DNA from 2 places in the Serratia sp. AR11 genome. Region 2 is predicted to be linked to the other one. Evidence: predicted binding sites of a transcription regulator. Region 2 holds the regulator's gene; the other holds the start of a gene.

Region 1 (7,226 bases), 1.5 Mb from region 2:
TGCTGGCGCATGAAATCTCGCACGTGACCCAACGCCACCTGGCGCGGGCGATGGAAGACCAGCAACGCAATGCCCCGCTGACCTGGGTCGGTGCCCTCGGTTCAATCCTGCTGGCGATGGCCAACCCTACCATGGGCATGGCGGCGCTCAGCGGTACCCTGGCCGGTACCCAACAGGGCATGATCAGTTTTACCCAGTCGAACGAACAGGAAGCCGACCGCATCGGCATTCAGGTATTGCAACGTGCCGGATTTGATCCGGAAGCCATGCCTGACTTCTTGCAAAAACTGTCTGACCAGTCGCGCTACGCGTCTAAACCGCCGGAAATGCTGCTGACCCACCCATTACCTGACAGCCGCCTGTCTGACGCACGCAACCGCGCCAACCAGATGCCCAAGCATCTGGTGCAGTCCACCCAGGATTACCTGATGGCCAAAGTGCGTTCTCTGGGGATGTACAGCTCCGAAGGTTACGGGCTGCGCGAAGAACTGCTCGATACCTACAGCAAAGGCAATATCCGTGAGCAGGCCGCCGCCAAGTATGGCCGCGCCATTTTGTTCTATGAGGCGAAGAAATATGACGACGCCCGTAACATCATTCAGCCACTTCTGACGCAAGATCCAAAAAACGTCTGGCTGCTCGACCTGATGACCGACATCGACCTCGGTCAGAAACGTGCGCCGCAGGCCATCGCACGTCTGCAGGCCGCCAATGCGGCCCAAAGCAACAATCCGGTGCTGCAGCTCAACCTGGCTAACGCCTATGTTGAAGGCAACCAGCCGGCTCAGGCATCCAAAATTCTTAACCGTTATACCTTCGCCCACCCTGACGATCCCAATGCCTGGGATCTGCTGGCCCAGGCCAGCGCCGCGCAGGGATTGCGCGATGAAGAACTTTCCGCCCGCGCTGAAAGCCTGGCGCTAACCGGCCGTCTCGATCAGGCCATAGGCCTGCTCAGCAATGCCAGTTCATTGCAAAAACTCGGCAGTCTGAAACAGGCGCGCTATGATGCGCGCATCGACCAGTTGCGCCAATTGCAGGAGCGTTTCCGCCAGTACCAGCGCAGCTGATTTTGAAAAGGATGAGTTAATTGAAAAACGTCACTATTTACCACAACCCGCGCTGCTCCAAGAGCCGCGAAACCCTGGCGCTGCTGGAACAGCATGGCGTAACCCCTGAAGTGGTGCTGTACCTGGAGACGCCGCCGTCACTGGATCAGTTGAAAAAACTGTTGAAGGAACTGGGTTTCACCTCGGCACGCGAGCTGATGCGCAAAAAAGAAGATCTGTACAAGGAATTGAAACTGGCGGATGAAAGCCTGAGCGAAGCCCAGTTGTTAGCGGCCATGGTGGCGAATCCGAAGCTGATCGAACGCCCTATTGTGGTTAACGGCAACAAGGCGCGTATCGGCCGACCGCCGGAGCAGGTGCTGGAAATTCTGTAAACGTGATAGTAGGCACTGATTATGGTGCCCAAAATTTTCGAAGTGAAGCTGTTATAGCCCCAGGATCTCTTTTACAAACGGGATGGTCAGCTTGCGCTGGGCGGTGATAGAGGCGTGATCGAGTTGATCCAGCGTCATAAACAACGTGCGCATTTCGCGATCCAGGCGTTTGAGCAGGAAACGCCCCACGTCCTCCGGTAATTCAAAACCGCGCAGTTTGCCACGCAGTTGCAGCGCCAGCAGTTTCTCTTCATCCGAAAGCGGCTGTAACTTGTAGATTTGCCCCCAGTCCAGGCGTGAAGCCAGATCGGGCAAATGGAGATTCAATTGGCGTGGCGGGCGATCGCCGGTAATAAACAGGCGCGTACGGCCGGTTTCCAGAATGCGGTTGTAGAGATTGAAGATGGCCATTTCCCACTCTTCGTCACCGGCAATGCATTCGATATTATCGATACACACCAGGGCCAGCTGCTCCATGCCATCCAATACTTCAGGCACGAAATAGGCTCGCTTATCCAGTGGCACATAGCCTACGGCCTCGCCACGCAGCGAAAGCTCCGCGCAGGACGCATGCAACAGGTGGCTGCGCCCACCGCCCTCGCGTGACCAGAAATAGATATAGCTGCCATGTTCCTGACGAACGGCAGACTGGATCGCGCTCAATAGGGATGGGTTCTCCCCCGGATAAAAACTGGCAAAAGTTTCATCATCGGGAAGATAAAGTGGCAGTGAAAGCTGTGCCGGCGTATTCAGAAAAGCACCTCAACCAAAACTGGCAGGAAAACGCGGTAAGTCTACCACAGAAAGCTGGCTCTGTTGAACCGGCAGGATTTTATGCCGTAATAGTGAGCAAAGGCGCCTGGGAAAGCCAAGTTCCCCAAGGGGGCATGGGTAAAATTTGTATTTTATCCAAGACTTATCCTAGTATAGAAAGGCGAAACGCAGTTACCATAAACAAGGTTTCTACAAGGATATAGACGATGAAAGTATGGAATAAAGTGCTTTTGGCTTCACTCATTGGGCTAGTGCTTGCCGGTTGTGATGACTCATCCAAGGTCGACGCCAATCTTGAAAAAGCCAAAGACAGCGCAGAGCAAATGAAAGACGCCGCCCAGAAAAAAGCGGACGATCTGACTGATAAAGCCGCAGCCGTGGCCAAGGACATCAAGAAAGAGGCTACCACTCAGGCGGACCAGCTTAAAGACAAGGCCTCGGCGATTAAAGACGATGCCAGCAAGCAGGCGGATGCCATCACCAATGATGCCAAAGCCAAGGCTGATGCCATCAAAGACGACGCCAGCAAACAAAGCCAGCAGTTGGTCGATCAGGCCAAAGCCATTAAGAACGACGCCATTAATGGTGCCAACGACCTGACCGAACAGGCGAAAGCGAAAACCGAAGCGATTAAAAATAGCGCTGAGAATAAAGCAGAAGAATTAAAAAGTGATGCCGACGCTGCAGGAGCAAACAGTACTCAGCCGGCGACACAACAATAATTAGTTGATATCAAAGAAAGGAGCAGTCAATGGGAATTATTTCCTGGATCATCTTCGGCCTGATCGCCGGTATTTTAGCCAAGTGGATCATGCCGGGCAAAGACGGTGGCGGTTTTATCCTGACCATAGTGTTGGGTATTGTCGGCGCCGTGGTTGGGGGCTATATCAGCACCTTCTTTGGCTACGGCAGAGTGGACGGTTTCAACTTCGGCAGCTTCGTGGTGGCAGTGATTGGTGCCATCGTGGTGCTGTTTGTTTACCGTAAAATCCGCAGCTAATTCCTGGCACATTAATAAAACGGGCAGCTCATGGGCTGCCCGTTTTTTATTCATTTTTTCTGTTCGGTGGTTTCATCCGGCTCTTCGAGCACGACCTCTTCCTTGCGGTACAGGCTGATCACCTTAAACAGCAGGCTGAGACCGATGCCAACAATGGTCGCCAACGCCATACCTTTCAGCTCGGCGGCTCCGATATGCACCTTGGCCCCGCTGACGCCGATAATCAGGATCACCGAAGTCAGGATCAGGTTCTGTGCCTTGTTGTAATCCACCTTGGATTCAATCAGCACGCGAATACCGGACGCGCCGATCACCCCGTACAGCAGCAGAGATACACCGCCCATTACCGGCACTGGCACCGCCTGAATGGCCGCCGCCAACTTACCAACGCAGGATAGCAGGATCGCCAGAACCGCCGCGCCACCAATCACCCAGGTGCTGTAAACCTTGGTGATGGCCATCACGCCGATATTCTCACCGTAGGTGGTGTTGGGCGTTGATCCGAAGAAGCCGGAGATGACCGTCGAGATGCCGTTGGCAAACATGGAACGGTGCAAACCAGGGTCACGCAGCAGGTCTTTTTTCACGATATTGGCCGTCACCACCAGATGGCCGACGTGCTCGGCGATCACCACCAGCGCCGCGGGCAGGATGGTAAAGATGGCAAACCATTCAAAACGTGGCGTGTAGAAAGTCGGCAGTGCAAACCAGTGCGCTTCGCGGATCGGGGTTAAATCCACCACGCCCATAAAGAACGACAGCGCATAGCCCACCAGCACGCCAATCAATATCGGGATAATTGCCAGAAAACCGCGGAACAGCACTGAGCCGAGGATCGTCACGCCCAGCGTCACCAGGGAAATGGTTACGGTCGTGGTATCCGCGCTGACGCCGTCGGCTGGCAGCAGGCCCGCCATATTGGCCGCCACGCCCGCCAATTCCAGACCTATAACCGCGACAATCGCCCCCATCGCCGCCGGCGGGAATATCACGTCCAGCCAGCCGGTACCGGCTTTTTTGACCAGCAGCCCCACCAGGCAGAACAGCACCCCACACATGATAAACCCGCCCAACGCCACTTCATAACCCAATGGCAGCAGCAACAGTACCGGGGAGATAAAGGCAAAGCTGGAACCGAGATAGGCTGGGATCTTGCCCTTGCAGATAAACAGATACAGCAGCGTGCCGATGCCGTTAAACAGCAACACCGTCGCCGGGTTAATCTTGAACAGGATTGGCACCAGCACGGTTGCACCAAACATGGCGAACAGATGCTGGAAGCTGAGCGGAATGGTCTGCAGTAGCGGCGGGCGTTCACTGACGCCGATGACGCGACGTGTCATGGGGTTTTTCCTCTAATTATTTTCCGGTCAAAAAAAAGCCGACTCATCGTCGGCTTCAATTTTTATTTGGTACCAAATATCTTATCGCCCGCATCACCCAGGCCCGGCACGATGTAGCCCTTGTCATTCAGGCATTGATCGATAGAAGCGGTGTAGAGTTCGACGTCCGGGTGCGCTTTCTCCAGCGCAGCGATACCTTCCGGTGCCGCGACCAGTACCAGCACCTTGATGCTGTTGCAGCCGGCTTTCTTCAGCAGATCGATAGTGGCGATCATCGAGCCACCGGTCGCCAGCATCGGGTCAACCACCAGCGCCAGACGCTCTTCGATGTTGGAAACCAGCTTTTGGAAATAAGGTACCGGCTCCAGGGTTTCTTCGTCACGGTAAACGCCCACTACGCTGATGCGCGCGCTAGGAACGTTTTCCAATACTCCTTCCATCATGCCCAGACCGGCACGCAGGATAGGTACGACGGTAATTTTTTTCCCTTTAATCTGGTCAATTTCAACCGGACCACACCAGCCATCGATGGTCACTTTCTCCGTTTCCAGATCGGCGGTCGCTTCATAGGTCAGCAAACTACCCACTTCCGAAGCCAGCTCACGGAAGCGTTTGGTGCTGATGTCATTTTCACGCATCAGACCAAGCTTGTGTTTCACCAGCGGGTGTTTCACCTCAACGATCTTCATCATTTTTCTCCTATTAAGGTGGTTGACGGCCAAAAAAATCGCCGGATTATACCTCCTTTTGCCGACTGCGCCACCCACAATAGCCCGATCGGGATCAACAAAAGATTGAATAACAGTATAGATGACGAAAAATCGGAGCTGGTTCACAAGCCACTCGCAAACGTTTGCCTGCGCTGTTAGAATTGCCGCGCCTTAGTCCGGAATCAATGCCGGATGCACAGTTTTCAAACCGCAAACCGTCGTGGGGATCGCGCAGTGACCGACAAAACCTCTCTCAGCTATAAAGACGCAGGTGTCGATATCGATGCTGGCAATGCATTGGTAGACCGCATCAAAGGTGTAGTTAAACAGACCCGCCGCCCTGAAGTCATGGGTGGTCTGGGCGGTTTTGGCGCCCTGTGTGCGTTGCCGCAGAAATACCGCGAGCCGATACTGGTTTCCGGTACCGACGGCGTAGGCACCAAGCTGCGTCTGGCGATGGACCTGAAACGACACGACACCATCGGCATCGATCTGGTTGCAATGTGTGTGAACGATTTGGTGGTACAGGGCGCTGAGCCGCTGTTCTTCCTGGATTACTTCGCGACCGGCAAGCTGGACGTGGACACCGCGGCCAGCGTGATCACCGGTATCGCCGAGGGCTGTAAGCAGTCCGGTTGTGCGCTGGTGGGCGGTGAAACCGCCGAAATGCCAGGCATGTATCATGGCGAAGATTACGACGTGGCCGGCTTTTGCGTCGGCGTGGTCGAGAAATCCGAAATCATCGACGGCAGCAAGGTGCAGTCCGGCGATGCCCTGATCGCCCTCGGCGCTTCCGGCCCGCACTCCAACGGCTACTCGCTGGTGCGCAAAATTCTGGAAGTCAGCAACACCGACCCAACCACTACAGTTCTGGAAGGCCAACCACTGGCTGACCATCTGCTGGCACCAACCAAAATTTATGTGAAATCCGTGCTGGAGCTGATCGAAAAAATCGACGTGCACGCTATCGCTCACCTGACCGGCGGCGGCTTCTGGGAAAACATCCCACGCGTACTGCCGGAAGGCATGCAGGCGGTGATCGACGAATCCAGCTGGCAGTGGCCGGCCGTCTTCAACTGGCTGCAGCAAACCGGTAACGTCAGCCGTCACGAAATGTACCGCACCTTTAACTGTGGCGTGGGCATGGTGATCGCTCTGCCGGAAGAATCGGTTGAATCCGCCATCGCATTGTTGACCGCAGCCGGTGAAAAAGCGTGGAAGATCGGTAAACTGACCGCTTCTTCTGACGAACAACAAGTGGTCATCAACTGATGAAAAAGATCGTGGTGTTGGTCTCCGGCCAGGGGAGTAATCTCCAGGCGCTGATTGATGCCTGCCAGCAGGGCCGGATTGCCGCCGAAATTGTGGCGGTATTCAGCAACCGGGCGCAGGCTTATGGCCTGCAACGTGCGCAAGCGGCAGACATTGCCGCCCATGCGCTGGATGCCAAGGCCTATGCCGACCGTGCGGCGTTTGACGTCGCGCTGGCAGAAGCCATTGACCAGTATCAACCGGATTTGGTGGTGCTGGCGGGTTATATGCGTATTCTCAGCCCGCAGTTCGTGCAGCACTTTGCCGGACGCATGCTGAACATTCACCCTTCCCTGCTACCAAAATACCCTGGGTTGCACACCCACCGGCAAGCCATCGACAACGGTGACAGCGAACACGGCACCTCGGTGCACTTCGTGACCGAACAGCTCGACGGCGGCCCAGTGATTTTGCAAGCCAAGGTGCCGATCTTCCCCGGTGACGAGGAGGATGAGGTAGTCGAGCGAGTGCAAACACAGGAACACCTGATTTACCCGCTGGTGGTGAACTGGTTTGTCGAAGGTCGGTTGGCGATGCGTGATGACGCGGCCTGGCTCGATGGCAAGCGCCTGCCCGAACAAGGGCATGCGGCGGACTAAAATGCATCTTGAGTTTCTTCAAACCCTGGCTTTCAGCCGGGGTTT
Region 2 (7,226 bases):
TACCGCAGTGGATACAGAGAATGATACCTGTGGCGCGGCGCAATATCAGAGCTATGTCGGTAAACCGATGTCAGCGCTGGAAGGCGTGCAGATTGAGTCGCAAGTGCGCGCTATTCCGTATAACTCTGCGGTCACGATGGACTTTAACCTGCGTCGCCTGAACTTCCTCGGTGACAGCGATGATAAGATCATCCGCGTGTATTGCGGCTGATATACCCGCGCTGGTCAATACATAAAAAGAACCCCGGTCAGTGCAAGCTAGCCGGGGTTCTTTTATTGCATGTCGTCGCGATTATCGCGTTACGCGTATACCGCCTTCAACCCCTTTAGGGCTGAATACCACCTGCCATAGTTGAATATCACGTGCGCGAAAGGCGCCGGCGCAGGCGTTCAGGTAATAGCTGAACATGCGTTCGAAACGATCTGAATAACGCTGGGCAAGCAGTGGCCATGCCTGTTTGAAGCGTTCATACCAGGCCATTAGGGTGCGATCATAATCGGCGCCAATATTATGCCAATCTTCCATCACGAAATGCCCCTCACTGGCCTGGGCAATATGCGAGACCGATGGCAGGCAGCCATTCGGGAAGATATATTTGTTGATCCACGGGTCAACATTCATATCTGTCCGATTCGAGCCAATGGTGTGCAGCAGGAACAGACCGTCCGGTTTTAAATTACGTTCCACCACTTTAAAGTAGGTGTGGTAATTTTTCGGACCGACGTGCTCGAACATGCCGACTGAAACAATACGGTCAAACTGCAGGTGTAAATCGCGGTAGTCTTGCAAGCGGATTTCGACATCCAGCCCGGCACAGTGCTCCTGCGCCAGTTTTTGCTGTTCGGCGGAAATGGTCACGCCCACCACCGAAACACCATAATTTTTCGCCGCATAGGCGGAAAGTCCGCCCCAGCCGCAGCCAATATCCAGCAGGTTCATACCCGGCTGCAACTGCAGCTTTTCGCAAATCATCCGCAGCTTGGCTTCTTGCGCTTCTTCCAGCGTAGTGGCTTCTTTCCAGTAGGCGCAGGAATATTGCATATGCGGATCGAGCATCTGCGTAAACAGATCGTTCCCCAGATCGTAATGTTCTTTCCCGACTATCCAGGCGCGTTTCTTCGATTGCAAATTGGTGAGTCGCGCGGCGGCAATACGCAAAGTATCTTTAAGATGGTGGGGGAGTTTCTTTTCCAGACCGGCACGGACCACGTGTTGAAAGAATATATCCAGCCGTTCACATTCCCACCAGCCGTCCATATAACTTTCACCCAGGCCCAGAGAGCCTTCTTGCAGCACGCGTTTAAAAAAATTGGGGTTTTTAACCTGAATATCGAATGGGCGCGAGCCGTTTATTTCAATACCGGCCATGCTGAGCATTTCATGAGCGATACGGTACCATGGGTTGTCCTGGATGCTCACATCTTCTATACACGATGAACTCATAGCTTCTCCATCACCTTCTTCTGACTTATGACCCGCCAAAAAATAGCTTAGACAAATTCTGCGGGTGCATACGTTTACCTACGGTAAAAAGTCCCGTGGCGTCTGATATCCGACTATGAACAGAGGAAAATTTTAAGAAGGTTCCTGCGCAAGAAACGCTGGAAAGACAATCCTTAAAAAAGTGTGACGCCATACGCGTACACAACAGCAATTTGTGATAAAGAAATTATAAAAGTGTTATTTTAAAAGGTCGTTTTGAGTATAGGCTTGCCGAGGCGCTTACTCAACTGTAAATCGCACTCGGCAAAAATATTCTTTAAGTGATTATTAATACATACAATTATGACGCAGAGTTAGCATGTTCCTGTCGCGTCGCCTGCTGTTCATCCATCACTTTTCCCCGTTGCAGCATATAGCCCAATGCGGCTAATACTACCGTAGAAACCATCACCGTCACCGTTGCCAACAGCGGCTGTTCGATAAAGGCCGATACCAGCATGCTGGCGACAAAACACAGCCCCAACTGCAGGGTGTTTTGCAGCGCTGCGGCTTTGCCTGTGCCTTCCGGGAACGGGGTTAACGCATTCGCCACTACGATTGGGTAGCTGGCACCGTTGACCAGCGCCATCACGCAGAACGGGATCAGCAGCGTGGTGAGCGTTGGTTCGGTCAGCGTGGCAACCAGATATAACGCCACCATGCTGATGCCATAAGCTACCAGCAGCCACGGCAGTAAGGTGTTGCCATTAATGCGATTTAACGCGGTGCGGCAGCCATAACCCCCTAACAGGAAGGCCAGGGTCTGCGGCACATAGCTCAGGCCGATATCATTTGGGCTGTACCCCATATCGCCAAGAATAAAGGGTGAACCGGTCAGCCAGGCGAAGAAGCCGGCTGAGCAGGCGGCAAAGATGGTAACGCTGCCGCTGAACACCGGGGATTTAAGCAGTTGCCAGAAGGTCAGGCTGTTTTTCTTTTCTGCGGAAGGCAAGGGTTTAGCGTTTTCTTTCAACAGCAGAGTCGGCAGCAGGAGAATGACGGTAATGCCCAGCAGCACGGCAAAAATGGCACGCCAGCCCATGTGGTTCAACAGCCAGGCACCGACCAACGGCGCCAGCGCTGGTGAAAGTGCCACCAACGGCATAATGGTAGCGAAGACCCGGTTGGCCTTGCCTTCACGGTAGCGGTCAATCACCAGTGCCTGCCAGGTAACGGCGGCGGAACAGACGCCAATGGCCTGGATGAAACGCAGTGACCACAGTTGAACGGCATTTTGTACCCACAGCATGCCAAGGCAACCCAGGGCAAACAGCGCCAGGCCAATCAGCAACACCGGTTTACGGCCGAGGCGGTCGGAAAGTGGCCCCCAGAGCAATTGAGCAAAGGCGAAGCCGGCCAGGAAGATACTCAGGCTGGCGCTGATCGCCCCGGCGGAAATTTGCAGGTCTTGCTGCATTATGCCAAAGGCGGGCAGGTACATGTCGGTGGCCAGGTAACCCAGCATACTCAGGCCGGCAAGATAGAACATAAAACCAAAGGAATTTCGCATGGTATTTCTCATTAATATTTTATTGTCGCAGGTTTTTAGCGCCGGCAAGTGTATCCGGCTGGATCTCTGCTTGTGAAACGGTAATATTTGCGAGGTGCTGTTAAAAAAATTGAAGGCAAGGTTATGTGGTCTGAATATTCTCTCGATGTGGTAGATGCGGTCGCCCGCACCGGCAGCTTCAGCGCAGCGGCGCATGAGCTGCACCGAGTGCCCTCGGCGGTCAGTTATACCGTGCGGCAATTGGAACAATGGCTGGCGGTTCCGCTGTTTGAACGGCGTCATCGTGACGTGGAACTGACCCCGGCCGGCGTGGTGTTTGTGCAGGAGGCACGCAGTGTCATCAAAAAAATGCTCGACACCCGCCGCCAGTGTCAGCAGGTGGCTAACGGTTGGCGTGGCCAACTGAAAATTGCGGTAGACATCATTGTTAAACCCCAGCGCTGCCGCCAACTGGTACTGGACTTCTATCGCCATTTCCCCGACGTAGAACTGATGGTTCAACCTGAGGTGTTTAACGGCGTCTGGGATGCGCTGGTGGACGGGCGTGCTGATATGGCGATTGGGGCGACGCGTGCGGTGCCGGTCGGCGGCGGGTTTGCCTTTCGCGATATGGGCGACATGCGCTGGCTGTGCGTGGTTAGTCCGCAGCATCCGCTGGCGATGATGGATGGCCTGTTGAAAGATGAGCAACTGCGGCCTTTCCCGTCGCTGTGTCTGGAAGATACCTCGCGCAACCTGCCCAAGCGGGTCACCTGGACACTGGACAACCAACGGCGGCTGGTGGTGCCGGACTGGGCCTCGGCGCTGGATTGTCTGTGTGCCGGCCTGTGCGTTGGCATGATGCCGGCGCATCAGGCCTTGCCATTGGTGCAGCGTGGGGAACTGGTAGCGTTGCAGCTGCAGCAGCCGTTTCCGGCCAGCCCCTGTTGTCTGACCTGGCAGCAGAATACGCCATCACCGGCGATGGCCTGGCTGTTGGATTACCTGGGGGACAGTGAAACGCTGAATCAGGAATGGCTAAGCGAAGTGGTGCCGGAAACCACAGCGGCCTCCGGCATTAGCAATTAGCGGCGGTAATCGATGAATGGGCCGTCAGCGACCGAACGACGCTCAATCAGTTTCGGATGCACTTCAATCACCTGCGACTCTTCACGCTTGCTGATAATACGGTCCAGCAACATGGTGAACGCCATTTCACCCAAACGCTCTTTGGGTTGATGAATGGTGGTCAGTGCCGGGGTGAAATAGCGGGCGTTACGCACGTTATCGTAGCCAATCACCGAAATGTCTTGTGGCACCCGCAGCCCAAGTTCGTCGGCGGCGCAGATCGCGCCCATCGCCATGATGTCGCCGCCGCAGAATACCGCGGTCGGGCGATGTTTTTGCGACAGGATCTGGTGCATGGCCTTGTAGCCGGATTCCGGCTCAAAGTCACCCTGAACAATCCACTCGTCACGTACTTCAATATTGGCTTCTTCCATGGCTTTTAAAAAGCCCTGATGGCGGCCGCCACCGGTATTGCGCGACAGTTGGCCTGGAATGGCTCCGATATCGCGGTGACCGCGTTCAATCAGATACCGCCCGGCCAGATAGCCGCCTGCGAAGGCGTTATCAATGATGCTATCGGTAAAATCACCGCGGGCCGCGCCCCAGTCCATCACGACCATTGGGATGTTGCGGTAGTCTTCCAGCATGCCGAGCAATTGGTCTGGATATTCCGAACACATCACCAGCAGGCCATCGACACGCTTTTGCGCCAGCATCGCCAGATAGGCCCGCTGTTTGTCCAGATTGTTGTGCGAGTTACATAAAATCAGCGTATAGCCTTTGCTGTAGCAGCTGTTTTCTACCGCCTCGATCACTTCGGCAAAGTAGGGGGCTTCGCTGGAGGTGGCCAGCAGGCCAATCGATTTGGTGTGATTGACCTTCAGGCTGCGCGCTACGGCGCTGGGTGAGTAATGCAGCTCTTTAATCGCAGCGCCAACGGCCGCTTTTGTCTCTTCGGCGACGAAACGAGTCTTATTGATGACGTGCGAAACGGTGGTGGTGGAAACGCCAGCGCGTTTGGCCACATCTTTAATCGTTGCCATGTAAAGAATGACTCCTGAACTCACATGTTGCAGTATGTAAGTGTGATGTTAATCGTTTGCCTGCGTAGATCCTTCTCCAAAGAAGCGAAAACTGAGTTTTTAGTGTGTTGAAGTCGTCAGCGCTTGATCAGGAGGGGCATTTTGCCGGTACACAGTTGTGAACTGCGAATTTTGTCCCATATTGAGCCAAAGTGGAAGAGGTAATCGGTATAATAAACCGGGAAATGATAACAAGATTTTATTGTTCAACTGTGTGAAAATGGTTTGACGCATTAATTGTGTGCCTTTTACCCTTGGGAAACCCAATCTGAAAAGGAGTTGTAATGGATACCGATCTGAAAATGTCACTGTTCACCACCGTTTGTGCACTGGCCGTGATTATTGCTTTCAGCTTCACCGCTGCTTTGAACTGATCCCCTCAAGTAAAACAGGCGCAGCCCGCTGCGCCTGATTGTTTTTCCCCGCGTTACGCCAGGTTCTTTTCCACAAATGCCCAGTTAACCAGTGCCCAGAAGTTTTCCAGGTAGGCAGGTCGTGCGTTGCGGTAATCGATGTAATAGGCGTGTTCCCAAACGTCGACGGTCAGCAGCGGTTTATCATCACCGGTTAGCGGTGTCGCTGCGTTCGAGGTGTTAACAATCGCCAGCGAACCCTCCGGTTTTTTCACCAACCAGGTCCAGCCTGCGCCAAAGTTTTTCACTGCGGCGTCGCTGAATTGCTGTTTAAATTCGGCGAAAGAACCAAATGCCTGATTAATCGCCACGGCCAGTTTACCTTCAGGCTCACCGCCGCCCTGTGGCGACAGACAGTGCCAATAGAAAGTGTGGTTCCATACCTGGGCCGCATTGTTGAAGATGCCGCCGTCAGAGGCCTTAACGATCTCTTCGAGGGACAACCCTTCAAACTTGCTGCCTTTCAGCAGATTGTTCAGGTTCACCACGTAGGCGTTGTGATGCTTGCCATAATGGTATTCCAGAGTTTCTGCGGAAATGTGCGGTTCGAGGGCGTTTTTTTCATAAGGTAATGCAGGAAGTTCGAACGACATTGCTTTCTCCTTGTACAGTGCCAGTCCACCGTCGTAACAACGGGCATGAGATTGGCCTGTTTTTATTGTGGGTATTTAGCTTAGCAATTTTCGCGATGAATTACAGGGGGAACGGGCAAGGGATTGGCTATGACTACGAGGTTTGGGGAAATGATCAGGGGAGAGCGGCTGACAGCGCCAGCCGCAAGGGTGCTTATCGAATGGTTTTTGGCGTGACTACCCGGCGTGCGCCGATGTAGTGGTTTTGCCAGTAGTCGTTATCGAGCTGGCTGATGCGGATTTCTTCACCGGTACGCGGGGACTGAATGAATTTGCCGTTACCCAAATAAACCCCAACATGGTCGGCCACGCCGCGGTTGTTAATGCGGAAGAACACCAGATCGCCGCTTTCCAGCTCACTCTTCTTGATCGGCGCTGCGTCACGCAGGTGATACATCTCGTTGGCGGTACGCGGCATTTTAATTTTAACGATGTCTTTATAGGCGTAATAAATCAGACCGCTACAGTCAAAGCCGGTTCTTGGCGAGGAGCCACCCCAGCGATAAGGTTTACCCATTTGATCCATCAGCTTGGCCATCGCGGTTTGCTTGGCATGCTGGTAGCGTTTTTTGTGCGCAGGGCTGAGCTTCAATGGTTTTTCGTCAGCCACCAATTTGGCGGTTGCCATACCGGTTTCACGATGGCGCCCATAGCCTTTTTTATAGCCCTTCTTCGGCGGGGTCACTTTAATTTTGGCTATTTTATGAGTTTTGTTTTTCGATTTTGCGCTAACGATCTTTTTAGCGGTTTTTTCTGTTTTGGCTTTGGAGACCTTGGCGGTTTTCTGCGGAGTAGTGACTTTTACTTTTTTGCTGCTGGCCTTAACCGCTTTCTTTTTCTTGCGGTCATCCGGCCGGGCTTCGTTTACGTGGCTCTTGCGCTGCTCAGCGGCAACACGTGCCTGTGGCGCTGCATGCGCCAGATTAAAGAATAGCTGTGTAAACAACAGCACAAAAAGCGTAAGAATTAAACGCATGTCGACGTTACCAACCTTGGCCCCGGAACAGATATCGAATGAGTGACAGTATTCCCGAATTTCGCCATATAAAACAGCGAAGA

Evidence for each region. The regulator PurR, encoded in region 2, represses purine synthesis genes. The targets are predictions, from matches to a motif close to CANGCAAACGTTTGCNTG.
Region 1: a site for PurR is predicted at 5,404-5,421, ahead of purM (phosphoribosylformylglycinamidine cyclo-ligase). Genes of this name have one in related genera too.

Annotation. Positions count from the first base shown of each region.
Region 1 is NZ_CM150739.1:4,003,618-4,010,843, forward strand. It holds gene bepA (beta-barrel assembly-enhancing protease) at 1-1,070, shown strand, start outside; gene arsC (arsenate reductase (glutaredoxin)) at 1,091-1,444, shown strand; gene hda (DnaA inactivator Hda) at 1,496-2,197, opposite strand; gene ACSOSI_RS18860 (hypothetical protein) at 2,425-2,940, shown strand; gene ACSOSI_RS18865 (GlsB/YeaQ/YmgE family stress response membrane protein) at 2,970-3,218, shown strand; gene uraA (uracil permease) at 3,269-4,561, opposite strand; gene upp (uracil phosphoribosyltransferase) at 4,624-5,250, opposite strand; gene purM (phosphoribosylformylglycinamidine cyclo-ligase) at 5,506-6,543, shown strand; gene purN (phosphoribosylglycinamide formyltransferase) at 6,543-7,181, shown strand.
Region 2 is NZ_CM150739.1:2,486,227-2,493,452, forward strand. It holds gene ACSOSI_RS11865 (I78 family peptidase inhibitor) at 1-211, shown strand, start outside; gene cfa (cyclopropane fatty acyl phospholipid synthase) at 293-1,444, opposite strand; gene punC (purine nucleoside transporter PunC) at 1,785-2,993, opposite strand; gene punR (DNA-binding transcriptional activator PunR) at 3,117-4,061, shown strand; gene purR (HTH-type transcriptional repressor PurR) at 4,058-5,083, opposite strand; gene cydH (cytochrome bd-I oxidase subunit CydH) at 5,407-5,496, shown strand; gene sodB (superoxide dismutase [Fe]) at 5,550-6,128, opposite strand; gene ACSOSI_RS11900 (C40 family peptidase) at 6,322-7,143, opposite strand.